One region of the Breznakia sp. PFB1-19 genome, then DNA from elsewhere that is predicted to be linked to it. Evidence: a T-box and tRNA genes for the amino acid it is inferred to sense, from the RefSeq annotation. Region 1 holds a T-box; the other holds one or more tRNA genes.
What was found. The T-box of region 1 lies ahead of ileS (isoleucine--tRNA ligase). A T-box ahead of a tRNA ligase gene usually reads a tRNA of that ligase, here a tRNA-Ile.

Region 1 (7,236 bases):
AAATACACCTACTAGTTGTTGGTCCTCGTATGCACCAAGTAATTCAACAAATGATGTTTTCATCTTTTCTTCAATGTATACGTATGGACGTAGCTCACTTATTGGAAATGCTTCTTGTAATAACGGATATGCTTCATCCAATGATTTCATTTTTAATAACTCCATAAGTACCTCATAAGCTATTGTATCAAATCTATTCAAAACAACAAGCAACAAACTCATGTTGTTCTATATATTTTATATTTCATAATCGTTTGAATGGACAACCGTGTTGGATTTGTTATGATATGGGTGAGAAATTACGAGGGGGGTTCACATGAAAGGAAAAGTCAGACTTATATTATTGGCATTTGCAGTCACTTTAGCTACTATCAGTATTGTGCAAACAGAATTAGTTATGTACGCAAGCGAAATCGAACATCAATCGAGCTTGCATATTGCAAATATTGCAAATAACTTCAATTTGATTTCACTGTGTATGGTGCTAATCATGGTTAGCGTCATTGCAATCGCTGGTTACTTTGCACGCAAGTATAAAAAGGAAAATAAGCACTCGTCAAATTAAACTGACAAGTGCTTATTTTTTATTTTTCTAATACGCTTGCGCAACGTTCACATAAACCATCTTCAGCATGTGAATCTGTAATGTTCCAACATCTTGGACATACACTACCTTCGCATTTTTCTACTTTTACTTCAATTACTTCGAATGCTTCAAATTCATCATCAGTAAATGAAACTTTTGATACAGTTAACCATTGGTGAATTTTATCACCTAATACTTCTTCAAGTAATGCTTTATCTGTATCTTTTGCATGTAAAATCACATGTGCTTCTAGCGGTTTTCCAATGACTTTGTCATTTCTTGTTTGTTCAATTGCTTTGAACACATCTTTACGAATCGCAAATAAGCGGTTCATTTTCTCTTTAATCACTTCATCATCAGCGATACGTTCGCTTTTGTTGAATGCAGTCAAGTGTACTGTACCTTCATATGCTGCAAAGTGATCAGAGATCTCTTCTGCTGTATGCACTAAGATTGGTGACCATAATTTTAATAATGTATCACACGCTTTATATAATACCGTTTGTACTTGGCGACGACGTGTATCATCTTTTTTCTCGATATATAGAATATCTTTTGTGAAATCTAAGTAATATGCACTTAACATGTTTGTCATGAACGTTGTAAGTTTTGATGTAATTGTTGAGAAATCAAATTTTACATATAACTCTTTTACTTCATGGTTTAGTTCATTTAATAGAACTAACATGTGTTTGTCTACAAGTGTCAATTTATCTTCAGGTACCATATCTGCTTGATTAAAGTCAGCTGGATTAATGTTTCCTAAGATAAATCTAAACGTATTACGAACTTTACGATATTGTTCAGATACTTGTTTTAAGATTGCATCTCCCATACTTACATCTTGTTGGTAATCCACAGTTGTTGCCCATAGACGTAAGATATCTGCACCATATTGTTGTGTGATTTTTGTTGGAGCAACTGCATTCCATTGCGATTTGGACATCTTCACACCTTTTTCATCCATAACAAACCCGTGTGAAAGAATTTGTTTGTAAGGTGCGTGACCATATACAGCTGTACCAATAATTAGTGATGAATTAAACCATCCACGGTATTGGTCAGATCCTTCAAAATATAAATCCGCTGGATAAGGAAGTCCACGTCCAATCATCGCTTCTGTGTGACTTGAACCTGAATCAAACCAAACATCCATTGTATCCACTTCTTTTGTGAACTCTCCATTTGGACTACCTGGGTGTGTATATCCTTCAGGCAATAAATCTTTGGCATCTCTTTCAAACCATACGTTTGTTCCAAACTCACCGATTAATGCAGCAAAATGTTCGAATAAATCATGTTCCATAATTGGTGTTCCATCTTCCGCATAGATAATTGGAATTGGTACTCCCCATGCACGTTGACGAGAGATACACCAGTCTCCACGATCACGAATCATGTTGTGTAAACGTTGTTCTCCCCAAGTAGGTGTCCAGAATACATTTGCAACTTCTTCAAGTAATTGATCACGAATCTTATCAATTGAGGCAAACCATTGTTTTGTTGCTCTAAAGATAATTGGTTTCTTTGTACGCCAGTCATGTGGATAACTGTGTGTGATGAATTCAAGTTTTAATAATGCACCAACTTCATCAAGTTTTTGCGTTACGACTTTATTTGCATCATCAACATATAGTCCTTCTAACCAAGAACCTGCTTCGGCCATCATATGTCCTTGTTCATCTACTGGACAGTATGGTGGAAGTCCATACTTCATCCCTACGATAAAGTCATCTTCCCCATGTCCTGGAGCTGTATGTACACATCCTGTACCTGCATCTTCTGTTACGTGTTGTCCGCAAATTACTAATGATTCACGATCATAGAATGGGTGTTGTGCTGTAATTCCTTCTAAGTGTTCCCCACGGAATGTTTTTAGGATTTTCTTTTCTTCTAGTCCTAATTCTTCCCAAAGGGTATCTACATTACTAGCAAGAACAACAAGATTTCCTTTTTCACTTTCGACAAGTGCATATTCTAAAAATGGATTCAAACAAATCGCTAAGTTCGCAGGAAGTGTCCAAGGTGTCGTTGTCCAAATTACAAACGCATCTACTTTTTCATCTAAGATACCTTTTCCATCAAGTACGTTAAACTTTACATAAATTGCTGGACTTTTAATATCTTTATATTCAATTTCTGCTTCTGCTAGTGCAGTTTCACTACTTGGTGACCAGTATACTGGTTTCTTTCCTTGATAGATTAAACCATCCGTAGCCATCTTACCAAAGATATTAATTTGATCTTTTTCAAATTCTTTTTGTAAGGTGATATATGGGTGATCATAATCCCCAATACAACCTAATGATTTAAATCCTTTCTTTTGGATTTTTACTTGTTCAAGTGCATAATCGTGACAGATTTTTCTAAAGTCTTCCACTTTCATTTCTTTACGGTTATACCCTTGTTTTTGAATTGCTGTTTCAATTGGCAAACCATGTGTATCCCATCCTGGAATAAACGGTGTCTTATATCCTTGCATAAAACGCGCACGTACAATCACATCTTTCAATGTTTTGTTTAATGCGTGTCCCAAGTGAATGTCACCATTTGCATATGGAGGACCATCGTGTAATACGAACAGTTCACTGCCTTCACGTTTTGCTAGCATTTGTTCATAAAGTTTTTCATCTTCCCAACGTTGTTGAATACCAGGTTCTTTTTTTACTAAGTTTCCTCGCATTTCAAAATCGGTTTTGGGCATTAATAAGGTATCTTTGTATTCCATCTCTTGCTCTCCTTCTAAATTAAAAAAACGTCCTTACAAATCATATAAGGACGTGATTACGCGGTACCACCTTACTTCATGTATATTCATACATGCGCTTCATTAACTGTAACGTAGTTTATACGTCTTATCCTACTCATTTCAGATAAGCTACTCCTAAGTGATATCTATATATATTTCATGTTTGTCTTTCACCAACCGACAACTCTCTAAGCAATCCAAATATATAGCATGTCTTATTCTTTGTATTTCTTTTCAATCAATTCTACATTAGGAATGGGTGGAATGTCAAACCCATCTATCGTTTCTGATAAAATTTGCAGCTGTTCATTCAAATTAATCTTGATTTCGTGTGCTTCAATTCCTAATTTTGAGATATTTAGCAATATCGTTTTTGCATTTTGCAACGCTTCTTTGACAATCATATCTGCATTACGATTTGCTGTAGTTAAAATTCCATTTGCTTCATCTAATGCATTTCGTGTCATTTCACGTATTGCTCTTTCTTTTATATCTAAGTCTTGTAACAACTTCGTATATTTTCTACCAATTTCTTCAATTTTTCGATCATTTTCCTCATTTTGTTTTTTATAAGCAAGTAACTTTCTTTGAAGTTCATCAATTTCTTGATTTTTAGCAGCTAGTTCACTATCGACTTGATATCGATTATATCCATTTTTTACGCGATCAAATTCCATAGTGAGCCCCCTTTCCATCATTCATACTTGCCGATTTCTAAAACAAAACGATTGTTTTTTGTTTTTCGCCCGGTATCATTTACCATAAAGCGACCATACCCTCGAATCGAAATGAGTATGGATTTATTATCACATATGTGAGCCAAATCTTCAACCACTAGATGATCGACTTTTACTCTTCCATCATGTACTAAAGCTTGTGCTTTTTGTCTAGCTAGATGCGTAATACTTGCAACAAGTGCATCCAAACGCAAAGAAGAAACCATATGTGTTTTATATTCTAAATGGATTTCTTTTTGAATTGGTGCTTCACTTTCTTCCAATTGAATTGGACAGCGTCCGATTTTTTCAAGTTCACGTTTGATATATCCTGCTATATCCTTACTAACAAAGATATAGATATCCCCATGTTCAACAATTAAATCACCAAATGTTTGGCGTTCAATGCCTAGATTCATCATTGCACCAAGTGCATCACGATGACTTAGATTATAGTATTTTGTATCATATATTGCATGTAAGCACACAATAGGTAATGGTATTTGTTTATCCTCATAACTTAATAAACAACGTTTATATTCTGCATCTGGATATCCTCCATCAAAAGTCGTATATACTTTTTTACCAACATAGCGTTGAAGGATTTCTTGTTCAGCAGGGCTTAAAAAAGGAGTGAAAACTTTGTGGTAAATAGAAAGTTGATCCAAATAATCATCTATCCTAGCCAGAAAATCCTCATTCCCTTTAAAGTGTATTTGTTTTTGCTTATTCACTAACTTCTGAAGCGCTCTCAGGTGAAATTTTCCCGTGAACTCCCATTGTTCTTGGCGTACAAAGGATTACATTTGTTCCGATTTTTTCAATAGATCCATCAAGTGCATAAATTACCCCTGATAAGAAGTCAATGGTACGTTGTGCATAGTCTCTTGTTAATTTGTGTAAGTTAACAACAACTGCACGATTTTCTTTTAAACGTTTCGCAACTTCATGAACTTCATCATAAGCTCTTGGTTCGAATAAAACCATTTTTGTATCATTACTTAACTTTGATACAGCTTTTGATTTTGGTGATTCATATTCTGAAATTGATTCTACTTCGTTTTCCTCGTATTCAATTACTTCCTCTTCATCCATCGGTGAAATGAATTCCTTTATTTTTTTACCAATACCCATAGAAAGATACCTCCTATACTAAATATAATTATATCACAATGAATATGCCTTAACAATTAGAAACATCATGAGAACTACGCATTCCTGTAAATGTTGTATATACGTAATTAATATCCTACACTTGCAACGCCATATTCCGCCTCAGCTTGACTATATCCTTCAAAAACCAACTGTTCAATCAAACCATCTCTTGAAAATGACATTAAATCCATATACGATTTTGCAGCTTTTGCAGCTTGTTCGTTCCAGTTTGCACCACAATTACTTACACCGTGTGTTGCCTCTGCATTTGAATAGCCTTCAAATTCTAGTTGTCTTACTAGCCCAGAATATGAAAACGGTGAAGTATTCAGGTAATTCTTTGCACCTTTTACCGCTTGTGCATTCCAGTCGACACGTAAACTATCTACAGCATAAGTCGCATCCTCTGTAGTATAACCTTCAAATACTAGTTGATTCACAAGCCCCGTTCTTGAAAACGCCATAAAAGAAATATAGCTTTTTGCAGAATCAATGGCATTTTTTTGACCTGTTGATAATGATGTTTTTTGTTCATTTTCACTTTTTCCAACAGAATCATTCACTTGATTTGAAGGAGTATCATCTTCAGACTCATTTTGTTTTTCAGAAGACAGTTCGTTCTCCTTAGCTACAGTTTTCTGTACATCTTCAGTTGATACATCACTCTTCTCTTTTTCATCTTCTTTCGCAGTCTTATGATTCGAAGATTCATTTATTTTACTTTTATTCTTGCTTGTTACTTCATAGTCATTATCCGATGTATTATGTTTATTAACATTTGATATCCCACTCACTATAACAAGCAAAAGTAGAAATAGTGCAATTCGTTTCCACATCTCTAACTTTAAGAACCTATTTTTTAGCATGTCTAAATTTTTAACTATATTATTTTTCATTGTTTTATTTCCTCCCTTTACATAAACACAATAATATTTCATAACAAAAAAACATTCCCATGAATTTCAGTAATTTGTTACAACATAAATATTATACCATACAATTGAATGATCACCATTTGATAATAAAAAAGCCTTTCTGGCTATTCAATTGATAACAATCGAACTTTGGAAAGACCTTTGATTTCTTGTAAGCGATTAATCAATTCTTGGATTTCGCCTTTCATATCTTTAACGTCAATACTTGTTACAACATTGGCACGTTTGGCAATTGGAATGTTTTGGTTAATCGTTAAGATATTACAACCAAATGCAGAAAATGTAAGTAATGCTTCAGACAAAATGCCCTTTTCATCACTTAATGTAAATGCAATTAATGCCTTACGTTCTAATAAATTGGTGTTACTTGGTTCAAAGACATGATCTTTATATTTATAGAATGCACTACGAGAAATGCCAACTTCACGAGTGACATCACTGACTTGCGCATCTTCCTTTGTTTCTAAAATCTTCTTTACCTCAATAACTTTTAAGATTACTTCAGGTAACACTTCTTTTGAAACAATTAAATAGGAATCTAACATATTTGTACTCCTTGTTCATCTACAACTAGTGGAATACATTGCCATTTATATTGTAATGTATTCAGTTGTTTTTGAATTTCATCTACTTTACTTGCATCACACATCACATTCATCAAAGTAGAACCACTACCAGAAATATAGAAACAAGCACTTTCGATTTCTTGACACAGCTTCTTAACTTGTTCATATTCAAAAATCAGTTGTTTGCGGTATGGTTCATGGAGTTCATCTTCCATTGTTGCTTGTAATAAAGCTACATCACCTAACTCAAATCCTTTTAAAACTAAACTTAACTTTGATGCATTGCTAACAGCAGTAGTAAATGGTACCTGTGTAGGTAATACTTTGCGTGCATCACTTGTTTTTGTCTCAAAGTTTGGAATACAGGCTAAAAATGTAAATTGATTATGTACTGAATAGCTAGCATGATACACTTGTTGATTATCATCTACATAACTAGCAATCAAACCACCATATATCGCTGGAGCTACATTATCTGGATGATGTTCAATCTCTGTACATAGACGTAGCACTTCTTGTTTATCAATTG
Region 2 (7,236 bases), on a different contig from region 1:
GTGAGAGTGTTTTACTACATAAAGATATTGTAAATCCATTTGCACACAATCTAATCAAGATGTTGAAACGACACCATGTAATTATTCATGGAGATGAAATCATTCAAGGCTTTGATGATAGTGTTCTAGCTGCAAATGAAGAAGACTATGGAAAAGAATATCTTGATTATGAAATCAGTATTAAAGTTGTGGATGATGTCAATGAAGCAATCCGACACATCAACCACTATAGTACACACCATTCAGATGTGATTGTTACGGAAAACAGTGACAACATGGAAGCTTTCTTAAATCAAGTTGATAGTGCAGTTGTTTATGCTAATGCATCAAGTCGCTTCTCTGATGGAGAAGAATTTGGTTTTGGTGCTGAGATTGGTATTTCAACACAAAAGATTCACGCTCGTGGTCCTATGGGCTTAGAAGCACTAACAAGCTACAAATATATCGTTAAAGGTAACGGCACCATTCGTAAATAGAAAAAAAGCGAAATTGATCAACAACATGATCGATTTCGCTTTTATATGTTTTAGTAACTTTCGTATGTTTCTGAGTATCCGTCGTAATAAACGTATACCTCATCATCACCATCAACTACTGTATAGTATGCACCATAGATTGTCCAAGTACTTGTATCTTGCCCAGCAAGTTCATCGCTATCTGATTCAACTTTAATTTCTACTTCTTCACCAGCACCAATTGATCCTTCGTAAGAAATATCTGCATAATCAGCGTCGTATTCGTATTCAATTTCAATATCACCTACAGCGTATTTTGAGTCGTTTTTCACTTTCGCTGCAATGAATGTTTTTCCATTTTCTTCAATAACTTTTAAATCAGAAACAGCAAGTTCATCAATTTTCACGATTGCATCTTCACTAGCTGTACCACTCATTGAAAACTCATCTACAGGAACTTCAAAATCTTTCACATCATTGATTTTTGTAATTTTGATATCAAAGTATGCTTCGTTGATTTCGATTGCATCATCTGCTTCATCTTCATCAATCATGCTTCCCATTTGTTCTTTCATCGCATCTAACATTGGTTTTCCTAAGTCCATGTAAATACGTGCAAGCTCCCCACCATCTTGGTAGTACTCAACTTCTACAGGAACTTTAAAACCTTCACCTAACATTCCGCTAGCTGCATTGTCGCTTCCCATTGAACTTGAAAGTTCGCTGAACATTTCTTCATCAATTTCACCTTTTAATTTGTAGGTTTTTTTACCATCAACTTCACCAGTTCCATCTTTTTCTAACTTTAATTTACTTAAATCTGTAGCATCTGGACCAAGTGTGTCAGCTCCATTTATTTCTGTTTCTTCAACTGTCCAATCGTCACTATCTTCTTCTTTAGAAGCTGTGTACATTGAACCATCTTCTTCAAACATGTACATTTCCATAGATGTTTTTTCATTCATCCCTAATGCTTTAATTGTTACATCTGTAGTTCCATGTGCTTTGTTGTCTTTTTCGAAATAGTCCATATCCATGTCCATTCCCATTTTGACTGCCATTTTTGAACCATCAACATTAATTGCGACATCAATATTCATTTCCATATCTAAATGTCCTGATTCAATGTCTTTTGCTTTCTTGGCACCTGTTTCCATAATCTCTTCTGCGCTTGGTCCTGACGAACCTGAACATCCTGTCATGATCACAGAGAACATGACTAACATGCTCACAAATAATAATTTTACTTTTCTCATTGTTTCCCTCTTTCTTAAACACTAATACGTATCTATAATACGATTCTATTATTAGACACTCTATACATATTTTACACATAGATAGCTAAAATATCAAATCATCTTTACACAAAAAAGCTGCATGTTTCTTATGCAGCAGTTTCATTCTTTTTTGGTAAGTATAACGTAATTTGCTTTTCCAAGATTTCAATTATAGGATCTTTGACTTTAATTGTCTCACCATCCATATTCAATACAACTTCTTTCTTCCCCAGAATTTGCAATTTCTTGCATCGAAATTCTTTCACAAAATCAAAACTTCGATGTTCACCTGCTTTATATTTTTTAATTAATGTCATTACACGTAGGCGACTTAATGCATCAATAGTAATCACATCAATAAAACCATCATTAATTTTAGCATCAGGTGTTGGGTGAAATCCTCCACCATAGTAACTTCCATTTGCCGCAACAATAAAAATATAGTTCTTACAGTCAATATATGTATCATCAATTTTTAATGCTTGATGAAACTTCATCGATGCTAAGAAACTATTAAATACACTTAAGATATATGCAAATCCACCATTCACAAAAGGTAAGCGTTTAAAACGCGCAACCTTTTGCACAACGCGTGCATCAAATCCAACCGATGCAATATTCAAGCACACCCGGTTATTGGAATAGATTAGATCACATGGCAAATCTTGACCATCTTTATATCCCTCTAAATTTAAGAAATCATCTTTTGAGATCTTCTTGAAGAATTTGATAAAGTCATTTCCAGTACCAATTGGTATTAGGGCTAACTTTGCATTCTTATATTTATACATCCCATTTACTACTTCATTTATCGTCCCATCTCCACCACAAGCAAAGATGATCATTTCTTCTTTTGTTGATGCATGCATCATTGCAATTTCTGTAGCATGTCCTGGATATTTTGTATATTCAACAATGAAGTCTGTATCCTTAAAGACACTACGAATTTCATTATCCAATTTGACTTTACTCTTTTCTTTTCCGGCTTCTGGGTTTATGATAAAGATATATTTCATGGGTATATTCTCCTTAATTGTAGTGTAATCTAACCATTGAAAAAAGGCAAATAAAAAAACCCGCAGAAAATTATCGAAAAGTACTTGAAATGCAATATGATATTTGGTATTATTAGTAAGCATTGCGAAAGCAAGCGATAAAAAATGCGCCCGTAGCTCAACTGGATAGAGCGTCTGACTACGGATCAGAAGGTTGTGGATTCGATTTCTGCCGGGCGCGCCATTCGATATCGGGAAGTAGCACAGCTTGGTAGTGCACCTGGTTTGGGACCAGGGGGTCGCAGGTTCGAATCCTGTCTTCCCGACCATTATAAATGGCTGGGTAGCTTAGTTGGCTAGAGCATCCGGTTCATACCCGGAAGGTCGTGAGTTCGAGTCTCACTTCAGCCACCATTTATTATTTGTAGTTATATGCTGGACCCTTAGCTCAGTTGGTTAGAGCATCCGGCTCATAACCGGTGGGTCACAGGTTCGAGTCCTGTAGGGTCCACCAATATATAAAACTTAAGACATCTGGAGGAATACCCAAGTGGCTGAAGGGTCCGGTCTTGAAAACCGGTAGGTCGGGAAACTGGCGCCTGGGTTCGAATCCCAGTTCCTCCGCCATTATTATTTAAGTTTTATGATTTATTTTATTCATCGCGGGGTAGAGCAGTTCGGTAGCTCGTCGGGCTCATAACCCGGAGGTCGCAGGTTCAAATCCTGTCCCCGCAACCAAATGGTCCCGTAGCTCAGTCGGTAGAGCAAAGGACTGAAAATCCTTGTGTCGTTGGTTCGATTCCGACCGGGACCACCATTTGGAAAGAAAGTGTCTGATCAATATTGATTGGACACTATTTTTTTATTCTTCAACAATCACTCGTTTTATCACGTTTTATCACGTTTTATCACGTTTTATCATGTTTTGGCAGTCAAATGGCAGTCAAAATTACTTTTGATCAAAGCAATGTCTAATCTTATTGCATGTAAACAGCACATGAACGCATTATCGCTCATGGGCTGTTTTACATTAATCTTGTCATTTTACGCTGTACTATGTAAATACATTATGACACCACCAAAAGGCGCGAGTATTTTCACGCCTTTTTCAGTGTTTTTCTATTTTCTCTTTTTTGCTCTTGCGAATTTAAATGATGTTCCAGAAATTACTACACCACTTAGTAATAACATAAATAGATAGTATGGTGTATTGTTTGGATCACCTGTGTTTGGTGAAGTACTCGGACGGAATACCACTGGTTTATCAGGTGTCTTTTCATTCTCAAACATTAAGGATACGGCAGTTGTTTGATTTGCTTTGATTTCAAAGTTTATCTTTTCTTTATTTAATTGGTATCCTTTAGGAGCTTTCGTTTCTTGGAAATAATAGTTTCCTTCATCTAAATTAGCAGCCGAGATAACTCCGTTTGCATCACTCATAAGTTTTTCAGTTACAAGCGTTCCATCTGCTTTATATAAACTGAATTCAGCTCCTTCTAAAGCATTCTTAGAAGCAGAATCGATTTTATGTAGGACAACATCGCCTTTCGTGATAATTGCTTTGTATGCGTTAACAAAGCTAACTGATGGTGCATGTGTTAAATCTGTTCCAGTTTTTCTTTGAACAGCTAATGTTCCATCACCGTTATCAACAATTTCGTAAGTAGCAGTGTATGTAGTTGTATCGTATGTAATTCCATCAATACTTCCTGCTTTCTCAACAATCTTGTATGTATACGTTTTACCTTTATCTGCAAGTGTGTAATTCATTGTTTTAAATGTGAATGTTTCGCTTGATCCATTTGTTGGGTTGATAGTTTGTGTATCCACTAAAGTTTCTACACCACCTTCAACTTTGTATAGATCAAATGAGAATACATCTGTTGCAGTAAAGTTTCTTCCTGTTAGTGTTTTTGTTCCTGCAAAGGCAACACTTCCATTAGCAGCATATGTATTTGTAAATGTCACATCACTAGTTGCTGTTAAATCTGTTCCCGATTTTCTAGTTAAAAGCAATGTTCCATCACCATTGTCTGTGACTTCATATGTCGCTGTATACTCTGTTGTATCGTATGTAATTCCGGCAATATTTTCTACTTTTTCCTTTATTTTATACGTACGTAATTGATCTTTATCAGATAGTGTGTAATTCAACGTTTTAAATGTGAACGTTTCATTTGATCCACTTGTTGGTGTAATTGTTTTCGTATCAATTAATACATCCAATCCTCCAACTTTTGCATACAATTCAAATGTGAATGTATCTCCTGCTTTAAAGTCTCTTCCAGATAATGCTTTTGTTCCGCTGAATGCAATTGAAGCACTTGCTGCATATGTATTTTCAAATGCTACAGCTGTTGATGAAGTTAAATCCGTTCCAGATTTTCTAGTAGCTACTACTGTACCGTCTCCACCATCTTCAATTTCATAACTTGCTGTATATGCAGTTGTATCATATGTAATTCCAGCAATACTTTCTGCTTTCTCGACAATTTTGTATGTGTATGTATTACCCTTATCCGCTAAAGAGTAACTCAATGAGTTAAATGTAAATGCTTCATTCGAACCACTTGTAGGAGCAATCACTTTTGTTTCTAATAACGTATCACCTGAACCATCAACTTTGTATAGTTCAAATGAGAATGTATCACCAGCAGTGAAGTTTCTTCCTGTTAGTGTTTTTGATCCCGCAAATGTAATGCTTCCAACTGCTGCATATGTGTTTTCAAATTCGACAGCTGCTGCAGATGTTAAATCTGTTCCTGATGCTTTCGTAACACTTAATGTACCATCACCATTATCTGCAACTGTGTAATTTGCAGTGTATGCTGTTGTATCATATGTGATTCCTGCAATATTTCCTGCTTTTTCGACAATTTTATATGTATATGTTTGTCCTTTGTCAGCTAATGTGTAGTTTAACGTTTTGAATGTGAACGTTTTACTTGATCCACTTGTTGGAGTAATTGTTTGTGTATCAATTAATTGATCTCCTGAACCAGTAACTTTATATAGTTCAAATGTGAATGAATCACTAGCAGTAAAGTTTCTTCCTGTCAGTGTTTTCGTCCCTGCAAAGGCAATACTTCCAGTTGCTGCATACGTATTTGTGAATGTCACATCACTTGCTGAAGTTAAATCAGTTCCGGATTTTTTAGTTGCGCTTAATGTACCATTTCCATTATCCGTAATGTCATATGTTGCTGTGTACACTGTTGTATCATATGTTACTCCAGCTAACGTCTCCGCTTTCTCAACAATCTTATATGTATATGTTTTCCCTTTATCTGCTAACGCGTAATTTAACGTCTTGAATGTAAATGCTTCACTTGTTCCACTTGTTGGGTTGATTGTTTTTGTATCGAGCAATTGATCTCCTGAACCATCAACTTTGTATAGTTCAAATGTGAACGTATCACCAGCAGTGAAATTTCTTCCTGTTAGTGTTTTCGTTCCGGCAAACTTAATGTTACCAGCTGCACCATATGTATTTTCAAATTCTACTGCTGCTGCAGATGTTAAATCTGTACCTGATGCTTTTGTAACACTTAATGTACCATCTCCATTATCTGCAATCGTATAGTCTGCTGTATACACTGTTGTATCATATGTAACACCAGCTACAGTTCCTGCTTTTTCAACAATCTTATATGTATATGTTTGCCCTTTGTCAGCTAATGTGTAATCTAACGTTTTAAATGTGAACGTTTCACTTGTTCCACTTGTAGGGTTAATTGTTTGCGTATCGAGTAATTGATCTCCTGAACCAGTAACTTTGTATAGTTCAAATGAGAATGTATCACTAGATGCAAAGTTTCTTCCTGTTAGTGTTTTTGTTCCTGCAAAGGCAATACTTCCAGTTGCTGCATACGTATTTGTGAATGTCACATCACTAGTTGATGTTAAATCTGTTCCTGACGCTTTCGTAACACTCAATGTACCATTACCGTTATCGGTGATTGTATAGTTTGCTGTGTACACTGTTGTATCGTACGTCACTCCCGCTACACTTCCGCTTGTTTCAACAATTTTGTAAGTATATGTTTGTCCTTTGTCAGCTAATGTGTAGTCTAACGTTTTAAATGTAAACGTTTCACTTGTTCCACTTGTTGGGTTGATTGTTTGTGTATCAAGTAATTGATCTCCTGAACCAGTAACTTTATATAGTTCAAATGTAAATGCATCACCAGCAGTGAAGTTTCTTCCTGTCAGTGTTTTTGTTCCACCAAAGGCAATGCTTCCAGTTGCTGCATATGTATTTGTAAATGTTACAGCTGTTGAAGAAGTTAAATCAGTTCCTGTAGTTTTTGTAACACTTAGTGTACCATCACCATTGTCAGTAATTGTGTAGTTTGCAGTGTACTCTGTTGTATCATATGTTACTCCAGCTATGTTTTCGATTGTTTCTTTAATCTTGTATGTATATGTGTTCCCTTTATCTGCAAGAGTGTAATTCAATGTCTTGAATGTAAATGTTTCACTTGAGCCTGTTGTAGGTAAAATTGTTTG

Region 2: it has a tRNA-Ile gene. The T-box ahead of ileS (isoleucine--tRNA ligase) is inferred to sense a tRNA for this amino acid. The anticodon was not compared.

What each region holds. Positions count from the first base shown of each region.
Region 1 covers NZ_JARXXJ010000010.1:17,761-24,996, forward strand. The annotation lists gene M2098_RS06230 (GNAT family N-acetyltransferase) at 1-165, opposite strand, end outside; gene M2098_RS06235 (hypothetical protein) at 317-565, shown strand; gene ileS (isoleucine--tRNA ligase) at 585-3,314, opposite strand; T-box leader at 3,358-3,567, opposite strand; gene M2098_RS06245 (DivIVA domain-containing protein) at 3,551-4,012, opposite strand; gene M2098_RS06250 (YlmH/Sll1252 family protein) at 4,030-4,719, opposite strand; gene M2098_RS06255 (cell division protein SepF) at 4,778-5,185, opposite strand; gene M2098_RS06260 (Ltp family lipoprotein) at 5,293-6,102, opposite strand; gene M2098_RS06265 (ACT domain-containing protein) at 6,246-6,686, opposite strand; gene thrB (homoserine kinase) at 6,680-7,236, opposite strand, start outside.
Region 2 covers NZ_JARXXJ010000022.1:24,967-32,202, reverse strand. The annotation lists gene M2098_RS09565 (glutamate-5-semialdehyde dehydrogenase) at 1-476, shown strand, start outside; gene M2098_RS09560 (hypothetical protein) at 527-1,711, opposite strand; gene M2098_RS09555 (diacylglycerol kinase family protein) at 1,840-2,748, opposite strand; tRNA gene M2098_RS09550 (tRNA-Arg) at 2,895-2,971, shown strand; tRNA gene M2098_RS09545 (tRNA-Pro) at 2,980-3,056, shown strand; tRNA gene M2098_RS09540 (tRNA-Met) at 3,065-3,141, shown strand; tRNA gene M2098_RS09535 (tRNA-Ile) at 3,165-3,241, shown strand; tRNA gene M2098_RS09530 (tRNA-Ser) at 3,264-3,354, shown strand; tRNA gene M2098_RS09525 (tRNA-Met) at 3,389-3,465, shown strand; tRNA gene M2098_RS09520 (tRNA-Phe) at 3,469-3,544, shown strand; gene M2098_RS09515 (FctA domain-containing protein) at 3,847-7,236, opposite strand, start outside.